Regions from separate parts of the Ensifer sp. ZNC0028 genome, predicted to be linked through region 1. Evidence: riboswitches for the same ligand, from Rfam matches in the RefSeq annotation. Region 1 holds a riboswitch; the other holds the start of a gene.
The links. Region 1 has a riboswitch for thiamine pyrophosphate ahead of thiB (thiamine ABC transporter substrate binding subunit). Riboswitches for the same ligand answer to the same signal wherever they lie in the genome.

Region 1 (7,483 bases):
CGCGCAACCGCTAAGACGACGCGTTTTGAAAAAAGAAGCCTCCGCGACCCGTTCGCGGAGGCTTTTTCATATGCAGGGCGAAGCGGTATCGATGCCGATGCCGCACCAGATTTCTACTCCGCCGCTTCCGAAAGCGGATCCTTGACCGGCACGGCGAGCGGCTGCGAGCGAACGTTGCGGCGATACCAGACATAGCTCAGGATGCAGACGAGGCCGAAGCATGGAATGATCGTGCCGAGCGCCAGCACCGGAGCGCCGACCGCCGCGGCGACCGCGCCACCAAGCAGCCCCGAGCCCATCTGGACGAAACCCATCACTGCCGACGCCGTGCCAGCGATGTCCGGAAACGGCGCCATCGCCGCCGTCATCATATAGGGCATGACGAAGGCGATGCCGAAGGCATAAATCCCGATCGGCAGCATGACCGAGAGGAAGCTCGGGGGCAGCATGTGCATGGTGTAGGCAAGGGCGAGGCTGGCCGCACCGATGAAGACGAGGCCGGCCGGCACCAGCGACTGCGGCGTGAAACGCCGCATCAGCAGCCGCACCACCACCGTTCCCGAAAAGAAAAGGCCCGACTGCATCAGCATGCCGACGCCGAACTCGGTCGGTGTCAGCCCCACTGCATTGATCAGTACGAAGGGCAGCATGGTCGCCCAGGCATAAAGTGCGCCGACCGCTCCGCCGATCACAAGTGTCGAGGAAACGAAGCGGCTGTCGCTCACCAACCGCCGATAGGCCGCAAGGATGGGCTTCAGGTGGCCCTTGGCCGGATCCGGGGTCGCGGTCTCGGCCATGAAAAACTGCACGGTGAGACAGGCCATGGCGGCAAAGCCGACCATCAGGAAGAAGATCGACTGCCACCCGAAGAGACCGAGCGCCAGGCCGCCAAGCGTCGGTGACACGGCGGGTCCGAGAGCCAGCATCATGCCAATCATGTTCATGATGCGTGCGGCTTCAGTCCCGGTGAACTGGTCGCGCACGATCGCACGCGCCACGGTCATCCCGACGGAGGCGCCGATGCCTTGCACCAGGCGGCCGGCCAAAAGCACCGCGACGGAAGGCGCAAAGGCCGCCATCAGGCTGCCGACGAGGTAGATGGCCATGAAGATCAGCGTCGCGCGCCGGCGTCCGATCACGTCGGAAAGCGTACCCGAGACAAGCTGGGCGAAGGCGAAACCCGCAAAATAGAGCGACAGCGTCATCTTGATCGCCGCTTCGCTGGAGGAGAAGGCCCGCACCAGTTCCGGCATCGCCGGCGTATAGAGCGCCATGGAAACGGGCCCGAGCGCCACTAGGAAGGCGCCGATGATGCTCGTGCGCCGCTCGCTCATGCGACGCGTCATTGCGCGGCTCCGACCCGAACCTCGGCCTTCTCCGCTGTATCCTTGCCGGCAAGGCACGGATCGAGCTGACGCAGATTGTCACGCAGGATGCGCAGGTTGGAACAGAGAAGCGCGCGCGCTTCCGCATCCAGCCCCTCGGTATAGGCATCCATCATTTCGCGAAGCCCGGTCATCAGCTCGTTGAGCAGCGGACCCGCCTTTTCGGTGATGATGACATTCTTGGCGCGACGATCCGCCGGATCGGGAACACGGGCGACGAGCCCGTTCGTCTCCAGCCGGTCGAGATAGGCCGACAGCGTCATCGGCTCAATGCCCATGCGCGTTGCGATTTCGGCCTGTTTGATGCCCTCGGTAAGCGCCGCCTGGATCAGGGTGCGCGCCTCGCCGGGTGTGATGCCCAGGTCCATGGCATTGACCTTGCGGTCGAAGGCCCCGCGCAAGAGGCGCGAGACATCGGTCAGAAGCATCCCAATAGTTTCGGATTCTAGCTTGAAGGGCATCATGATCGTTCACAGGTGATATAATAAGTTTTACTTATCATAGCATCTGATAACGTTCAACGCGGCAAACCATCTTTCCCTTACCAGTTTAACGGTAAAACCCGCAAGGATTCAACGTATTACCTTCGCATTCACGCATGGAGCCGTCTTGGCTGTATCTCAGCCCTCGAGCTCCTCGCGCAGCATCTCGAGCTCCAGCCATTCCTCTTCCATGCGAGCGAGGTCGGCACGCAGCTTTTCCAGTTCCTGTGCCAGTTTCGCAAAAGCATTTGGATCTTTTGTGAAGAGGTTGGGATCCGCCATCTTTTCTTCGCGCTTGGCAGCCTCGGCCTCCGCCTTGGCGATCTCCTTCGGCAGGTTTTCGAGCGCGAACTTCTGCTTGTAGGAAAGCTTGCCCTTGGCAGCCTTCGGCGCTTCGGCCGTGGGTGCGGCTGCATCGGCCTTGGCTTTCTCCGCCTTCTCGGCCTTGCGCTTCTCCTCGATCGCGCCCTTGCGCTGCGCCATCATGTCGGAATAGCCGCCGGCATACTCGATCCAGCGCCCATCCGGCGCCTCCGGATTGGCTGGTGCGATCGTCGAGGTGACGGTGCGGTCGAGGAAGTCGCGGTCGTGGCTGACGAGGATCACCGTTCCGGCAAAGCCGGCAACGATCTCCTGCAGCAGGTCGAGCGTCTCGATGTCGAGATCGTTGGTCGGCTCGTCGAGGATCAGAAGGTTCGTCGCCCGCGCGAGAATGCGCGCCAGCATCAGCCTTGCGCGCTCGCCGCCCGAAAGCTCACGGATCGGGGTGCGCGCCTGCTCCGGCTGGAACAGGAAGTCCTTCATGTAGCCGGTAACGTGGCGCTGCTCGCCATTGACCAGCAGGTTGTCGCCGCGCCCGTCCGTCAGGTAGTGCGCCAGCGTATCGTCGAGATTGAGGTCTTCGCGCTTCTGGTCGAGCGTCGCGATTTCCAGATTTGTGCCGAGCTTGACCGTGCCCGTGTCCGGCTCGATCTGTCCGGTCAGTATCTTCAGGAGCGTCGTCTTGCCGGCACCGTTCGGGCCGACGAGACCGATGCGGTCGCCGCGGTGCACGCGGATCGAGAACGGCGCGACGATTGTGCGCTCGCCATAGGCCTTGGTGATCTTCTCGGCCTCGATCACCAGCTTGCCGGATTCCTTGGCGTCGGCGGCAGTCGCCTGCACGGTGCCCTGCGGCCCCTTGTGGCCGCGATAGGTCGCCCGCATGGTCTGCAGCTCGCCGAGGCGGCGCATGTTGCGCTTGCGCCGCGCGGTCACGCCGTAGCGCAGCCAATGTTCCTCGCGCTCAATCGCCTTGCCGAGCTTGTGCTGCTCCAGCTCCTCGGCCTCCAGCACCTCGTCGCGCCAGGCCTCGAAATGGGCAAAGCCACGGTCGAGGCGACGGGACTGACCACGGTCGAGCCAGACGGTGGCGGTCGAGACCTTTTCCAGGAAGCGCCGGTCGTGCGAGATCAGCACCAGCGCCGAGCGGCTGCGGATCAGTTCGTCTTCCAGCCATTCGATCGTCGGCAGATCGAGATGGTTGGTCGGCTCGTCGAGCAAAAGGATGTCCGGCTCCGGCGCCATGACGCGGGCAAGTGCTGCGCGACGCGCTTCGCCGCCGGAAAGGCGCTTGGGATCCTCTTCGCCGGTCAGCCCCAGATGCTGCAGCAGATAGGCGACGCGATAGGGATCGTCGCTCGGGCCGAGGCCCGCCTCGGCATAGGCCTGCACCGTGTCGTAACCGTCGAAATCCGGCGCCTGGTGCAGATAGCGGATGGTTGCCGAGGGATGGCGGAACACTTCGCCCGACTGCGCCTCTGCAAGGCCCGCGGCGATCTTCATCAGCGTCGATTTGCCCGAGCCGTTGCGGCCGACCAGGCAGATCTTGTCGCCCGGCTCCACTTGAAAATTGGCGCCGGCAAGCAGCGGCGTGCCGCCAAAGGTGAGGAAGATATCGTCGAGTTTCAGAATGGGAGGCGCCAAGGCTCAGGCTCCGGAAAGGTCATAGGGGCGGGCAAGCACGAGGGCACGGCCGCTCTTGAGAGTGAAGCGAAGGTGACCCTCCGCAACGTTGGAAACGGTTCGGGACGAGCCGAACGGCAGGGTGAAATCGTCGAGCGGATAACGCGCATTGACGATCGAAAGACCGGTCAGCTCGGTCAACCCGAGGACCGAGAAGAGGCAGCCCTTGGGCAGGTCGACTTCGAGCGAGCCGGCCAGCAGCGGATAGGCCTCTTCCTCGCCCGACGTCATCAACACCGAAAGCCCACGCTCGGCAAGGGCGACGGCATGAAGCAGATGCATGAACGCATGATCACTGCGGGTGCCGCCGAGCGCGCCGGCGAAGATCAGGCGATCGGCCCCGCGCGACAGCGCCGCCTCGACCGCGATCTCACCGTCCGTCGCGGCCTTTGCCGCCGGATAGGGCTCGCGCGGAACCGAGGCGTAGTCCGCAAGAAGGGCTTCCTCGGTCGAGTCGAAATCACCGACCCAGACATCGGGCACGATGCCGAGCAGCCGCGCATGGCGCATGCCGCCATCAGCCGCGATGAAGCGACTTGCGGCCAGCTGGTGAGCCAGCCGGTCGGTCAGCGAAAGGGCGCCGCCAAGCAGAATGGTGAAGGTCGATCGAGCCATGGCAAAGCCCATAGCGCAAAGGACCGCCGAAGGAAAACGAAGAAAACCGTCGGGCGACCGGTTCTTAAGATTTTGGTCAGACCGTCAATGCCCCTCGGGCACCGGATCGGGGAACAGCATGCCGGCATAAACGCCGGGGGTCGAATCCGGAATCTCGACGGCCCCGGCCACCCGCTCGTAGAACTTCGCCGGCCCGACACCGCCGATAATCGCGTAGCCGTAGCCGGCCTCGCGCATGGCCGTCAGGCTTGCAAGCAGCAACGCCTCGCCGATGCCCTGCCCGCGCATGCTTTCGTCGACACCGGTCGGACCAAAGAAGCCGAGTGCCGTTACGTCGTGGCAGGAAAAGCCGACAATCTTTTCCTCACGGACTGCGACATGCATGCGCGTCGGGGTGGAGGAAAAGGCGGCTTCCGCCTCGCCCGCCCATCCGGCGCCAAAGGTCTTTTCGATCCAGGACACGACAAGGCGGCGCTCCGGCGCCATGGCGCGGCGAATGCTGACGCCAGGACCAAGCTTCGACTGAGGCTCAGCCGGCAGGGCATAAAGTCGAACGAGCATATCGGGCATGACATTTTCTCCTCGCTGCCGTTGTGTAGCGCAGTTGGCGGCTTACGCAAACATGCGCCGTCGTGCCGGCCAGCCGCCCTTGCTTCCCCGCAAACATCGCTTGCCTTGGGGCCTTGGCAGCGGTAAATCTCTTGCCGCTCTAACGGGGTGCCTCCCGACCGCACAGCGGCCGGAGGCTGAGAGGCGTCAAAACGCCAACCCGCGGAACCTGATCCGGCTCATACCGGCGGAGGGATTAGACGCGATCGGATCGATACGCCCTTTTCCCATGCAACAACGAACTTTGGGAGAGAGGTCCTCGCCATGTCCAATTCATCGCAACTCAAACTCTTTAGCCGGCTAGCCCTTGCGACGGCCGCGAGCCTTGTTTTCTCCGGCGTCGCGACCGCCGCCGACAAGACGCTGACGGTCTATACCTATGAGAGCTTCATCACCGAATGGGGACCGGGCGCCAAGGTTGCGGAAGCCTTCGAGAAGACCTGCGAGTGCAAGGTCAACTATGTCGGCGTCGCCGACGGCGTCGAGCTGCTCACCCGCCTGAAGCTCGAAGGCGAGGCTTCCAAGGCCGACATCGTGCTCGGCCTCGACACCAATCTGGTTGCGGAAGCCAAGGAAACGGGCTTCTTCGCGCCGCACGGTATCGAGGCAACCGGCGTCACCGTGCCCGGGAACTTCTCCGACGACACCTTCCTGCCCTATGACTACGGCCACTTCGCCGTCGTCTACGACACCGAGACGCTGAAGACGCCACCGAAGAGCCTGAAGGAACTGGTCGAAGGCGACCCGTCGCAGAAGATCGTCGTCGAGGACCCGCGCACCTCGACGCCGGGCCTCGGCCTCCTGCTCTGGGTCAAGGCCGTCTATGGCGACGAGGCGGGTGCTGCCTGGGCGAAGCTGAAGGACCGCGTCCTGACCGTCACTCCCGGCTGGTCGGAAGCCTATGGCCTCTTCACCAAAGGCGAGGCGCCGATGGTGCTGTCCTACACCACGTCGCCGGCCTACCACATGGTCGCGGAAAACACCGAGCGCTATCAGGCGGCTGCCTTCTCCGAAGGCCACTACATCCAGATCGAAGTCGCCGGCATGACCAAGAACGCCAAGGAGCCGGAACTGGCAAAACAGTTCCTCGCCTTCATGACCGGTCCGGAGTTCCAGTCGATCATCCCGACGACCAACTGGATGATGCCGGTCGCGGCGACCAAGGAGCCGCTGCCGGACGCCTTCAACAAGCTGGTCAAGCCGGATAACACCTTCCTCCTGCCCTCGGAGGAAGTCGCCAAGAACCGCAAGGCCTGGATCGACGAATGGCTCGCCGCCATGAGCAAGAACTGAGGCCGGATTGTTCGCACTGCGCGAAAATCGCATGACAGTGGTCGCCGGGGCAATTTGCCTCGGCGCCTTCGTCCTTTTCGTCGGCCTGGCGATCGTCGCCTTGCTGAGCCAGACGGGCGGCGCCAGCGATGACGCGCTCTTCGACGCCTATATCTGGCGCGTCACCCGCTTCACGCTGCTGCAGGCGACACTCTCGACGCTGCTGTCGGTGCTCTTTGCCATCCCCGTCGCCCGGGCGCTGGCGCGACGGCCGCAGTTTCCCGGCCGCATCTGGCTCTTGCGCCTGATGGCGCTGCCGCTCGGATTGCCGGTTCTCGTCGGCGCACTCGGGCTGATCGAGATCTGGGGGCGCCAGGGCTTCCTCAATTCCGGCCTGCGCTGGCTCGGCCTCGCGCAGCCCGTCAGCATTTACGGCCTGTTCGGCATCCTGCTCGCCCACGTATTCTTCAACATGCCGCTTGCGGCACGCCTGTTCCTGGCCGGGCTCGAGCGCATCCCCGCCGAGTACTGGCGCAGCGCCGCCAATCTCGGCATGCCGTCGCGCGCACTCTTCCGTTTCATCGAATGGCCGGTCCTGCGCGGCCTCCTTCCAGGTGCCGCCGGCCTCGTCTTCATGCTCTGTGCCACCAGCTTCACCCTCGTGTTGACGCTCGGCGGCGGGCCTGCGGCCAGCACAATCGAAGTCGCGATCTACCAAGCGCTGCGCTTCGATTTCGATCCGCCCCGCGCGATCGCGCTATCGGCCCTGCAGATCGCCATGACCGGCCTGCTGCTGTTCCTGCTTCGTTATCTGGCGACCGAACCGGAAGAGGGCATGACCGGTGGCCGCACCGTGCGCCGCTTCGATGGCGCATCCAGGATCGCGCGCCTGAGCGATGCCGCCTGGATCGCCCTTGCCTTTCTGTTTCTCGGCGCACCGCTGGTCGCCGTCCTCATCTCCGGCCTCGAAGCCGATCTGCTGAAGCTCGCGCGCGACCCGGCGGTGCACCGGGCGCTACTGACCAGCGCGGCAATCGCGCTCGCCTCGGCCCTCGCCTCCGTCACCATGGCGGCCGTGATGATCCGCGCAGCCGCGACCGTCACCGCGCCGCGTCA
Region 2 (7,483 bases), on a different contig from region 1:
CTGAAGGGCCGCGTGGACGCGATCGACCAGGGCCGCGTCTTTGGGTGGGCCTTCGACCCGGAAACCCCGGAAAAGCGGCTTGCCATTCGCGTGCTTCTCGACGGCAAGGTGATCGCCGAGGCGCTCGCCGACCGCAACCGGCCTGATCTGAAGCGCAACGGGATCGGCGACGGCAACCACGCGTTTGAAATCGCCCTGCCCGAGATGGCGAGCGCGCGTAGCGGCGAACTCGTCGTGCTCGCGGCAACCGGCCAGGGCGGCGAACTGCCGCTTCGTGTTCCCAAGCCCGACGAACAGGCGGCTGAGGCGCTGATTGCAGCGCCGCTTGCAAAAGTGCTCGACAAGCTCGACGTGCTGATGGCGGCACAACGGCAACTGCAGGTCTCGCAACGTTCCGCGCAGCGGTCGAGAGTTGACGACGGCGATGAAGCCGAGAGCCCTGGGCTTGCGGCGATCAGCGACGATGTCGCGAACCTCCGCGGCGAGATCACCCAACGCCTGACCGATCTAGACGTCCACTTGATGCGGCTCGACGGTGTGATCGCCGGCATGGAAAAGAGCCTGAACGCACTGAAGCAGCGCTCGAACGGCGACCTGAAGCCGGCGTTTCTGCTTCTCTTTGTCCTTGCAGGCTTTGCGGCAGGCGCGATCCTTTCCGTCTTCCTTCGGACCTGAGGCGAATCTCATGCCCAGTACGGAACTTAGCCTTTCCGCAAGCCCTGCTCCGCTTGGCCGCATCGCGCGCAGTGGTCGCATCATCGCCTGCCCGATCGACGAAACACTGTTGCTCGTCGTCGGCACCGGTGGTCCGATGGCCGATCAGTTGTCGGTCGAGATCAACGAAGATGCGTCAAACCAGGTGGCGGCGTCGGTCGTCGGCTGGCGGCTGGCGGCACCTCAGTCTTCCACCACGCATGGCTTTGCCGCGTTGTTACCGCTCGAAGGCTCTGATCGTCTGCCGACGACCCTACGCTTCGGCACGGCGGGTAACGGCAAACGCTACATGGTTGCGCCACGCGCCGCTTCGATCGTTGAAGTGACCGCGATGCTGAAGGATTTTGCCGGTCCGCAGCTGGTACACGTGCTCGGTCGCCTGGTCGACGTGCTGATCAAGCCGCCGCATGCCGATCAACGGCTCGCAGCCATCACGCCCCTTCTCAAGACGGGAGCTGCGAGCGACGGGTACATCGAGCTCCTTGGCGAGGGGCATGACGGCAGCATCGCCCTGAAAGGATGGGCGCACGACCTGCCCGCCGGCGTCTGCCGGGCGATCGTCAAGAGCGAAGACGCCTTTCTGGCCGATTGCAACGTCGCCATTTTCCAGCGCAACGACGCGCCTGACGGTGCGGCTGGCTTTGTCGGCCTCCTGTCCGCAAACGACCTGCCCCGAGCGCGCGACATCAAGGGCATATTCTATCGCGGCCGTGGCGCCTGGCGGTATGCCGGGCTCCACGAACGCCGGGTCGTGACCGGTCCGCTCGAGACGCCCGGCCATATCCGCGCGATGCTGCTGCAGAGCCAGAGCTCGCCGCAAGTCATGCTTCGCCTGCGCGATGCCGCGAGCGGATATGATGGCACCGAAACGATCTCAAGCCTTCCGGTTCCTGTCCGCCTTGGCGTGGATGCCCTCTACCAGGGTGAGGATGGTGCCTTCCTGATTTCGGGCTGGTTATTAGACGCGGAAGGCCATGTTGAAAGCGTGCGACTTTGCCGACAGGGCGGCGGCGCAAGACTGGACGCAGCCTGGACCCGTACCGAACGTTCCGACGTCGAAGAGGCTTTCGTTGATCGGCCGGAATTTAAAAGCGCGATTTCCGGTCACCGCCGATCCCATGGCTTTATCAGTCGCGTCGAGGTGCTTAATGGCGAGGCGGAAGGCCCAGTTCACATCGAACTCACCCTCAGGGACGCCCGCCGCGCCTACATGCCACTTTTCCCGGTGCGACTGCCCGCACGCGCCGCTGCCCTACGGCTGCTTGGCTCGATCGATCCGACAAGCTGGGCCCTGCCCGATATTATCGACCGGCAGATCGTCCCTTTCCTGACGGCGGCGCGCAGCACCGCACCGACCATCGAGACCGTTGTCGACATCGGCCCCTTCGACCAGGCCGAGGGTAGCGCCATCCTTCTTGTCGCCGGAGAAACCGAAACGGATTTCGCGCCGCTTTTGGGGCTGCTCGCGCTTGATCCGCAAACGCGTCGTGCGCCGATCGCGCTCGTGCTCCAGGCCGAGCAGTTCCGAAGGCATACGGTCCACATTCGTCAACTCTCAGAATTCTATCGTTTGCCCCTGCGGCTCATCTCCGTCGAAGGCGCCGGCGATGCATGCGACCTGGCGCAAGCGGCCGCCGAGAGCGTGAACAGCGACGCGGTCGTCCTGTTTTCCGCGTCCCTGACGCCAGCCAATGCCGGATGGTATCAGGCGCTCATTACCGCTTACGAGGCAAAGACGGGAAGCATCATCTCGCCGACCCTTGCCTACGAGGATCACTCTATCCGCTGGGCCGGCAGCACGTCGCTCGATCGCCCCGACCATCTTCAGTCAAGCCGCTACGCCGGCTATCCTGTCGGCGCCGTCAATCGCCTGAAGCTGACCCGGGTCGCAACTGCATCGCTCGATTGCTGCATCCTGCCGCGCGAAGCGCTTATGGAGGACGCAGGACTGTCGCCGACCTATCTCGGCGCAGCGCTGAAGGGCCTTGACCTCGCCCTTCGCCTCAGCGGAAAGGGCTACGAGGCCTACTGGCTTCCTTCCCTGCAGATGGTGGGATCGGACGAGGTGCCCCGAGCGGGCTCTGCCGCCACCGCCCGGTTCGTGGAGCGTGTCGACCGGACGCTGTTCCGCGCCCGATGGATGCCCGCCTCCGAAACCACCCAGACATTCTTCGAGGAGACTGACGCATGAGCGAAAAACTCCGCGTACTCGTGGTCTCCCATGGCCACCCGACCCATTCGCTTGGCGGGGCGGAAATTGCTTCGCATGGTCTTCACAAGGCGCTGAACGGCCTGTCGGGTGTGGAATCGATCTACCTCGCCCGCGTCGGCAATCCGGTTCCGCGGCATGGCGCCTCCGCGCTGATGAGCCTGCGGCTTGCCATGGACGAAGTGCTCTACCACGCCGAAGACTTCGACCACTTCTTCCTGTCGAACGGCGATACGGACGCGATCCGCCGCGATCTCCTGCGCTTCGTCGGCGACATCAAACCGGATGTCGTTCACTTCCATCATATCCTCGGCTTCGGCCTGGAAGCGCTCTACGCCGTTCGTGATGCCTTGCCCAAAGCACGCATCGTCGTGACGTTCCACGAATATCTGCCGATTTGCCACAATCACGGGCAAATGGTGAAACGTCCCTCGGGCCAGCTTTGCAACGGCGCCTCACCGATCAGTTGTCACACGTGCTTCCCTGAAATCCCGGTGTCGCGCTTCGTTCGCCGCGAACAGTTTGTGCGCGGCATGCTCAATCTCGCCGACGCTTTCATCGCGCCGAGCGCCTTTCTCGCCAACCGCTATGTCGAATGGGGGCTGGAAGCCGCAAAGATCTTCGTCATTGAAAACGGCATCGTCATGGGCGACAAGGCGCCGGCCCGCGAATTGCCGTCGCCAACCGCGCGGCGTAACCGCTTTGCCTATTTCGGGCAGATGACACCGTTCAAGGGCGTTCACGTGTTGATCGACGCGGTATCGCGCGTGCCCGACGACGTCTGGGGCGATGATTCCTCGCTGATGATCTTCGGCGGCAACCTCGAGCGTCAGCCGAAGGACTATCAGGAGAAGGTGGCGAAACTGATCGAGGACGCCGGTCGCCGCGTGCGCTTCTACGGCGCCTATCAGAACCAAGACATGCCGCGGCTGATGCGCTCGGTCGACTGGGTGGTCATGCCGTCGGTCTGGTGGGAGAATTCCCCGGTCGTCATCCAGGAGGCACTGCATCACGGCCGGCCGATCCTCTGCTCCGACATCGGCGGCATGGCCGAAAAGGTTCGCGACCGGCTGGACGGCTATCACTTCCGCGCCGGCAGTGCCCAGGATCTGGCCGACCGCCTGATCGACGTTTTGAGCGCGCCGCGGGCGTGGGACAATCTGCGGGCAACTCTTCGGCGACCGACGAGCCACGTCGATTGCGCGCGGGAACATGTGGCGCTCTATCGGAAAATGCTCAAGGGCGAGCAACCGGCCCTGCCGAGCGCGGCAGTGGCCTGAGGTAGAGTCGAAGCGATGCCAAACGGCTCAACCAGATCGCGACATACTGCCAAGATCGCCTTGGACCTCGGCGACGTTCGAAGGCCCATCGATCGACGCTCTATCGTTGCCCCACCAATGATGAAAATGATGTACTGGCCCATGCCCCTGGCCGATGGCCAGACCGTCGGCCGCGACCAGCGCGTCATGCAGATAGACCTTGGCTGCGACGACCGCGTCGTCAATCGGCTTACCCTTGGCAAGCCCCGAGGCGATTGCGGCCGAGAGCGTGCACCCGGTGCCATGATCGTTCCTGGTTTCGATCCGAGGCCGCGACAGGTGCAGGATCGTTTTACCGCTGTAGAGCATGTCGATAGCATTCCTGCCCTTGGCATGCCCGCCCTTCATCAGCACCGAACGCGCACCGAGTTTCAGAAGCATCTCGGCCTGATGCGCGATCTCGCTCTCGGTTTCGGCGATCGCACGTCCGGTCAACAGCGCCGCCTCAGGCAGGTTCGGCGTCAGAATGAGCGCGAGCGGCAACAACTCCTCCTTGAACGTCGCGATTGCGTCAGGCTGCATCAAATGATCGCCCGAGGTCGCCACCATCACCGGGTCGATGACAGCCAGCCGGTCGTAGCGCTTCAGACCAGCCGCGATCACCGCGATCGTCTCGCGCCGCGAGACCATGCCTATTTTCACCGCTCCAACGGCGAGATCCGAAAACACCGCGTCGATCTGGGCCGCAACGACAGTCGGGGAGATATCTTCAACCGCAGAAACCCCACGGGTATTCTGCGCCGTGACCGCAGTGATCACGCTTGCGCCATAAACGCCGAGCGCAGAGAACGTCTTCAGATCCGCCTGGATGCCGGCGCCGCCGCCGGAATCCGAGCCTGCGATGGTGACGGCGATCGCGGTCATAGCCCCACCTGCTTGAGGCCTGAGCCTTTTCGGTTTGAGTCAAGGACAGACACGAGCAAAGCGACCTCCCGGAAATGGACGGAGATCCGGTCGACAAGCGCAAAGACGGCTGGTGAGCAGAAGGGCCCTCGCCGTTCCTACGCCGGTATGATCCGGATCAGGTTCAAGGGTCTGGCTCACCGCCATCTCAGCGCAGTCACTGCGCGCCCCTCGGCAAGAGGGATGCTAGGGGAGCATGGGCGGGGGTGTCAATTGCTTGGGTTCGGGGCGCGATATCCAACCGCGACCGGGGCCGGGCGACACTCGGCATAAAAATCAGCGCGATCGGTTCACGCTTCAGTCCGTCGGCGCCTTTCCGAGAGGAAATATGGGAGAGCTATCAACGCCGCTCAAGTTTCCTCGAAAGCTGGGAGTGCGTCCCTGATCGCGTCTTTGCGTAAAGGCGTACTCTAAATGCGGAGCGCACTCCCTAGATGCCGACGTAGGCGGCATCAATGTGTGACATTTTTTGGTGATCGTCCTCCGGGCTTCCATCGTGGCGAGTAGGCTCGCGGCGTGATCGGGGCTTTGGAGCGAACGAGCTTTGTAGACGATATCTTACTCCCGACGTTCGCGAATCAGTGCCGTCTTCATCCAATCGTCGAGTATCCCCTCGGTGTGCCGACGATCGCTTCAAAAGCGACCAGCTAGTATCAAAGTACAGCGGCAGGTTCTGGGCACAACAAAACGTGCCCAGATACGTGGCTATTCTTAGCGCCATAGAGAGCAGCTAGTCGGTCCCCGGCGGTATCGGCTCGCCCGTGAAAGGACATGGATCGCAGCGAAATCGACCTGTGCCTGGACGAAGCATCAAACCGGACTTCAAATCGTTGTCTGGCCGTTAGCTGCCCGTCGATCAGGAAATCTTACACCGCTGCGTAGCCACCGGGTCTCACTGTGGGTCATAGGAGCGAGCCTCCTGGCCACGCTTTGTATATCTGCGAACAGTCTTACGGTCGATGCCAGCTTGCTCGGCGATCGACGACACCGGCATTCCAGGATCTTGATCAGAAATCCCTCTCCCGGCCATCGGACGGAGTATCGGTGACAGCGTGCCCCGGTTTTCCGAGGCGCGCCTCGAAACCGGCTACAATGAGCAAATCAAGGAGGGTTCAGGACACTACTGTTCCGCTACAACTGAGCTCCTCGAGCCTCAGCCCTCCTACACAGCCAGCGGGAAGCTGGTGCGGCAGCGAGATGGCACGCCGCGGCACTTCGTTGCGCCACTCACTCACGACGCTCCCAATGGCGCCATTACAGATGGGTCGCTCTGCTTCAACTCAAGCTGACATTGAATGGAACGGTGACCCAGGCTATACAGCGCTAACTCCCCGAAGCCGGTCGCGTTTCACGCTACCCCAATGGCAATCGAACCGGTGGGATCGCCAGCGTCGCACTGGAGAACTAAGTAAGATGTATGATGGCTCAGATGTATCGCAATTGCCTAACGAAATTTCTCGAGTACTGCAGTGTTTACAAAGAGTTGTTTTTCAGGGCCTTGCGAAGGCGAAGAGGTCGATATTCAAACTGGCTTAAATTGTATGATACAGAGCCGGACTTAGCTTCAATTGAACACCCCTCAAATGCGCCTTTATTTTCGATACTTATGCCCGTCTTCAACCCTGACCTCAAGGAATTGAGGGCGGCAATTGTCAGCGTACGCAAGCAAACGTATGGAAATTGGGAACTCTGCATTGTTGATGACTGCTCCAGTTCGCACAGCGTACGAGAGGCGATTTCCGAGCTAGCGTCGGCGGACGCTCGCATAAAAACCGCATTCCGGTCCGAGAATGGAAACATTAGCGAGGCAACAAATACGGCATTTGATCTCGCGACTGGAGAATGGATTGGGTTACTGGATCAGGACGATGTCTTGCACCAAAGTGCACTCGCCGTAGTGTCCCGCACCATACGCGCGCACCCGAGCGTCCAAGTGATATATACGGACGAAGACAAGATCGGCGAACGCGGTAATCGCTTTCAGCCGTACTTTAAGCCAGACTTCTCGCTCGAACTGCTGAGGGCACAGAACTATTTAAACCACTTTACCGTACACAGAGCAGCCAACATCTACCGGGTAGGTAAGTGGCGAAAGGAGTTCGACGGCAGTCAGGATTACGATCTGAATCTGCGTATCGTTGAAAGTATAGCCGATCGCGACATTATACACATTCCGTTTGTGCTTTACCATTGGCGCGCAACCAACGGCTCAACGGCCCACTCCATCCAAAACAAGGCCTACGCGGTTGTTGCTGGCCAACGCGCGCTTCAAGCTCACATCTCGCGATTAAATTTGGATGCGCAGGTGGTGGTGCTTGACGATGTCCCATATTATCGA

Region 2: another riboswitch for thiamine pyrophosphate. It lies ahead of thiD (bifunctional hydroxymethylpyrimidine kinase/phosphomethylpyrimidine kinase); the one in region 1 lies ahead of thiB (thiamine ABC transporter substrate binding subunit).

What each region holds. Positions count from the first base shown of each region.
Region 1 covers NZ_JTLA01000104.1:20,970-28,452, reverse strand. Annotated here, with positions in the region: gene L981_RS24200 (argininosuccinate synthase) at 1-14, shown strand, start outside; gene L981_RS24195 (multidrug effflux MFS transporter) at 114-1,346, opposite strand; gene L981_RS24190 (MarR family transcriptional regulator) at 1,343-1,846, opposite strand; gene L981_RS24185 (ABC-F family ATP-binding cassette domain-containing protein) at 2,006-3,832, opposite strand; gene L981_RS24180 (thiamine diphosphokinase) at 3,836-4,486, opposite strand; gene L981_RS24175 (GNAT family N-acetyltransferase) at 4,571-5,056, opposite strand; TPP riboswitch at 5,190-5,308, shown strand; gene thiB (thiamine ABC transporter substrate binding subunit) at 5,360-6,388, shown strand; gene thiP (thiamine/thiamine pyrophosphate ABC transporter permease ThiP) at 6,396-7,483, shown strand, end outside.
Region 2 covers NZ_JTLA01000062.1:6,485-13,967, reverse strand. Annotated here, with positions in the region: gene L981_RS14635 (hypothetical protein) at 1-675, shown strand, start outside; gene L981_RS14630 (hypothetical protein) at 686-2,905, shown strand; gene L981_RS14625 (glycosyltransferase family 4 protein) at 2,902-4,203, shown strand; gene thiD (bifunctional hydroxymethylpyrimidine kinase/phosphomethylpyrimidine kinase) at 4,231-5,106, opposite strand; TPP riboswitch at 5,224-5,327, opposite strand; gene L981_RS14615 (glycosyltransferase family 2 protein) at 6,566-7,483, shown strand, end outside.